2 regions of the Neobacillus sp. D3-1R genome follow, and region 2 is predicted to be linked to the other one. Evidence: a T-box and tRNA genes for the amino acid it is inferred to sense, from the RefSeq annotation. Region 2 holds a T-box; the other holds one or more tRNA genes.
What was found. The T-box of region 2 lies ahead of ACSBPO_RS16755 (valine--tRNA ligase). A T-box ahead of a tRNA ligase gene usually reads a tRNA of that ligase, here a tRNA-Val.
Positions count from the first base shown of each region.

Region 1: it has a tRNA-Val gene. The T-box ahead of ACSBPO_RS16755 (valine--tRNA ligase) is inferred to sense a tRNA for this amino acid. The anticodon was not compared.

Region 1 covers NZ_CP197471.1:4,566,678-4,569,114, reverse strand. Annotated here, with positions in the region: tRNA gene ACSBPO_RS22995 (tRNA-Ala) at 165-240, opposite strand; tRNA gene ACSBPO_RS22990 (tRNA-Pro) at 265-341, opposite strand; tRNA gene ACSBPO_RS22985 (tRNA-Arg) at 348-424, opposite strand; tRNA gene ACSBPO_RS22980 (tRNA-Leu) at 485-573, opposite strand; tRNA gene ACSBPO_RS22975 (tRNA-Gly) at 581-655, opposite strand; tRNA gene ACSBPO_RS22970 (tRNA-Leu) at 690-774, opposite strand; tRNA gene ACSBPO_RS22965 (tRNA-Lys) at 836-911, opposite strand; tRNA gene ACSBPO_RS22960 (tRNA-Thr) at 953-1,028, opposite strand; tRNA gene ACSBPO_RS22955 (tRNA-Val) at 1,127-1,202, opposite strand; rRNA gene rrf (5S ribosomal RNA) at 1,213-1,328, opposite strand; rRNA gene ACSBPO_RS22945 (23S ribosomal RNA) at 1,445-2,437, opposite strand, start outside.
Region 2 covers NZ_CP197471.1:3,251,869-3,254,305, forward strand. Annotated here, with positions in the region: gene ACSBPO_RS16755 (valine--tRNA ligase) at 1-1,195, opposite strand, end outside; T-box leader at 1,392-1,629, opposite strand; gene ACSBPO_RS16760 (hypothetical protein) at 1,801-1,989, shown strand; gene ysxE (spore coat protein YsxE) at 2,004-2,437, opposite strand, start outside.

The DNA.
Region 1 (2,437 bases), 1.3 Mb from region 2:
AGTGTTTGATATAGCTCATAAAGTTTACTCTGGCTTTTTTTAAAACTTCTATAATAGAAGCCTTACCTTTGTTAATGTTTGGTTGTTTAGTTTTCAAAGAACAATGTTTTCAGAGACAACTTTTATATAATATCAATATTATCAATAGTTGTCAATAAGTTTTTTGGTGGAGTCTAGGGGGATCGAACCCCTGACCTCCTGCGTGCAAGGCAGGCGCTCTCCCAGCTGAGCTAAGACCCCAGGAAATTAATATGATTAAATTAATGGTCGGGAAGACAGGATTCGAACCTGCGACCCCTTGGTCCCAAACCAAGTGCTCTACCAAGCTGAGCTACTTCCCGTTCATATGGCGCGCCCGAAAGGAGTCGAACCCATAACCTTCTGATCCGTAGTCAGACGCTCTATCCAATTGAGCTACGGGCGCATTTTATTCTTATCTTTAAGTTATCAAAAATATCTTGGTTTTTTTCTGTCGAAAAAAACTTGGTGCCGAGGACCGGAATCGAACCGGTACGGTAGTCACCTACCGCAGGATTTTAAGTCCTGTGCGTCTGCCAGTTCCGCCACCCCGGCACTACTTTGGAGCGGAAGACGGGATTCGAACCCGCGACCCCCACCTTGGCAAGGTGGTGTTCTACCACTGAACTACTTCCGCATCTTATGGTATATTTCTTTTGTATTGAAAAACATGGTGCGGGTGAAGGGAGTCGAACCCCCACGCCTTGCGGCGCCAGATCCTAAGTCTGGTGCGTCTGCCAATTCCGCCACACCCGCATATGATAGTTTATTTTACTGTCGTAAAAAAACTAGTTCTTTTTACTTTCGTAAAAAAACTTGGTGAGCCATGAAGGACTCGAACCTTCGACCCTCTGATTAAAAGTCAGATGCTCTACCGACTGAGCTAATGGCTCACAGAATTCCGATTGAGTACATAGCTCGTTCGAAAAAAAAGTGGTGCCGGCGAGAGGACTTGAACCCCCAACCTACTGATTACAAGTCAGTTGCTCTACCAATTGAGCTACACCGGCATAAAAAAGTAAATTTATAATATATAAATTTTAAGGATAGATCTTTTTACTATCGCAAAAAATTAAAGAAAGTTCTTTTCGCTATCGCGAAAAAACTTTGGTGGAGGATGACGGGATCGAACCGCCGACCCTCTGCTTGTAAGGCAGATGCTCTCCCAGCTGAGCTAATCCTCCATATTTTTAAGCCTGGCGACGTCCTACTCTCACAGGAGGAATCCTCCAACTACCATCGGCGCTGAGAAGCTTAACTTCCGTGTTCGGTATGGGAACGGGTGTGACCTTCTCGCCATCGCCACCAGACTATTTTGTTGAGGTAAACTCTTTTCACTTACGTGAAAAAGTCTTATTCCCTCAAAACTAGATAATGTATTAGAAGAAGTAAAAACAAGTTTGCCTTATTTGGATATCCAAATGTTTTGGTTAAGTCCTCGAACGATTAGTATCAGTCAGCTCCACACGTCACCGCGCTTCCACCTCTGACCTATCAACCTGATCATCTTTCAGGGTTCTTACTAGCTTACGCTATGGGAAATCTCATCTTGAGGGGGGCTTCATGCTTAGATGCTTTCAGCACTTATCCCGTCCGCACATAGCTACCCAGCGATGCCTTTGGCAAGACAACTGGTACACCAGCGGTGCGTCCATCCCGGTCCTCTCGTACTAAGGACAGCTCCTCTCAAATTTCCTACGCCCACGACGGATAGGGACCGAACTGTCTCACGACGTTCTGAACCCAGCTCGCGTACCGCTTTAATGGGCGAACAGCCCAACCCTTGGGACCGACTACAGCCCCAGGATGCGATGAGCCGACATCGAGGTGCCAAACCTCCCCGTCGATGTGGACTCTTGGGGGAGATAAGCCTGTTATCCCCGGGGTAGCTTTTATCCGTTGAGCGATGGCCCTTCCATGCGGAACCACCGGATCACTAAGCCCGACTTTCGTCCCTGCTCGACTTGTAGGTCTCGCAGTCAAGCTCCCTTGTGCCTTTACACTCTACGAATGATTTCCAACCATTCTGAGGGAACCTTTGGGCGCCTCCGTTACTCTTTAGGAGGCGACCGCCCCAGTCAAACTGCCCACCTGACACTGTCTCCCACCCCGATAGAGGGGTGCGGGTTAGAATTTCAATACAGCCAGGGTAGTATCCCACCGACGCCTCCACCGAAGCTGGCGCTCCGGCTTCTCAGGCTCCTACCTATCCTGTACAAGCTGTACCAAAATTCAATATCAGGCTACAGTAAAGCTCCACGGGGTCTTTCCGTCCTGTCGCGGGTAACCTGCATCTTCACAGGTACTATAATTTCACCGAGTCTCTCGTTGAGACAGTGCCCAGATCGTTACGCCTTTCGTGCGGGTCGGAACTTACCCGACAAGGAATTTCGCTACCTTAGGACCGTTATAGTTACGG
Region 2 (2,437 bases):
AACGCATATACGTATTCTCAAAACGGTCAGGTACGAAATTCACTTTGCTTTCTTTGCTCTGTAAAGCAATAGCTTCATCGGCTAAAGGCTGCATTTTTACAAACCATTGTGTAGAAAGATACGGTTCCACAACGGCACCGCTACGCTCTGAGTGACCAACTGAATGTAAATGCTCTTCGATTTTAAATAGTACGCCTTGTTCCTGTAGATCTTTAACGATTTGCTTACGGCATTCGAAACGATCCATGCCTTGGTAAGTACCAGCATTTGCATTCATCGTGCCATCTTCATTCATAACTAAAACTCTTTCAAGATTGTGACGGTTTCCGATTTCGAAGTCGTTCGGATCATGTGCAGGAGTAATTTTTACAGCCCCTGAACCGAATTCCATATCCACATAGTCATCACCAACAATCGGAATTTCCCTTCCTGTAATTGGAAGTTTTACAGTTTTCCCAATTAAGTGCTTATAGCGATCATCTTCTGGATGAACGGCTACCGCTGTATCACCAAGCATTGTTTCTGGGCGAGTTGTCGCAACATCAATTGTGCCACTACCGTCAGTTAATGGGTAATGCATATGATAAAACGCACCCTGAACATCCTTGTATATAACTTCAATATCGGATAATGCTGTCTTTGTGGAAGGGTCCCAGTTAATAATGCGCTCACCACGGTAAATTAAGCCTTTACGATAAAGCGATACGAATACTTCACGAACTGCATCGGATAGTCCCTCATCTAAGGTAAAACGCTCACGGCTATAGTCTAATCCTAAACCAACCTTTGACCATTGCTGACGGATATGGCTAGCATATTCTTCTTTCCATTTCCATGTTTCTTCTACAAATTTTTCACGACCAAGATCGTAACGGCTTTTTCCTTCACTACGAAGCTTTTCTTCTACCTTTGCTTGGGTAGCAATCCCAGCATGGTCCATACCAGGAAGCCATAATACATCATAGCCCTGCATACGCTTCATACGAGTCAAAATATCCTGTAAGGTTGTATCCCAGGCATGACCTAAATGCAGTTTTCCTGTAACGTTTGGTGGTGGAATCACAATCGTATATGGTTGCTTTTCTTGTTCACTCTTCGCTTCGAAAAATTTTCCAGATAACCACCATTCATAACGGCCTTTTTCAATGGACTTCGGGTCGTACTTGGTTGGCATCGTTAATTCCTTAGTTTCCATAAAATTTCCTCCTTGTTAAGATGCGTAAGCGCCTTGGTCAGCCCCGACAAGCAAATGTTCTCTAAGTCATGAAGTCGTTTTTTGACTTCTTGGCTTAGTGGTTATTTGACCAAGGGAGAAATGATTTATTTTCTTCCCTCGAGGGGCTAGGCGCTGCAGCTCGATTTAAAAAAATAAAAAAACTCCATTCGCCTAATAAAAGGACGAATGGAGTTATATTCGCGGTACCACCTTTTTTCCAATTAGAAAAAAACTAATTGGCTCTCAAGTTAGTTAGATAACGGTCTATTCCGTCTTCCATTACTAGGAAAAAATTCCGTTGACAGAAGAAGCTCCAGGGTGACTTTCCAATGGGTCTATTTAGGAAATTCTCAGCTATTATTTCCCTCTCTTTAAATAGAGTACCAAAGTACTTTCCCTATCCAAGCATTTAATTAAAATTTATATAGCTATACTACCGAAAAAAAGGTTATGTCGTCAATCATGATTTCCTATTTTTTTATAATTTATTCAAAAAAGGAATTTTGGTGTCCCAAAAATACTAGGCACTTTCTAAAGATTTACATCATAGACTGTTATAAAATAGGTAAAGGGGGATTTGAAACATGCGCAAATACAACCCTTATACATTACCACCTTGGTTAAGAAAAGTTAGAGCCGTATGTAATCAGTTCATCATCCCATTTTGTATTTTCCAAGGAATCAGAACGATCTTTTTCCCGACTACTTTTGATGTTTTACTTTTAAGTATCTTTATTTTAGTAGCCATCGCTTTATGGATGGAAGTAATTTAAAGGAGCCTGCCAGTTTATTCTGGGGCTCCTTCTTTTTGTTGCTTTGCTTTCATCTCAATTTCTGTCATTCGCATGACTACGTATTCTGTATTCTTCATATGCCAATATTTTCGTTGCAGCCTTTTTGAAAACTTAAACTCGTTTTTCTTTCCTTTTACTTGAATGTATTCTTTAATTAAACGAATCATCGGAGTTGGATAAGCAAAATAACTAAAAAATAAATGTTTTTCCTCTTCCTTAAACGGGAAATATTTAAAATAACCGTCATATAGCCAAGTGATCGCTTCCTCAGACTGTCTAGGCTGACCTTTTAATGCCCTATGCAAAACCGGAAGGACATCATGAATCGGAGATCCAAGTTTAGCATTTTCAAAGTTTGAAAAATACCCGTACCCATTTTCATCCAAAAGAAAATGCTCCATTGAAACTTTACCATGGTTGATAACGG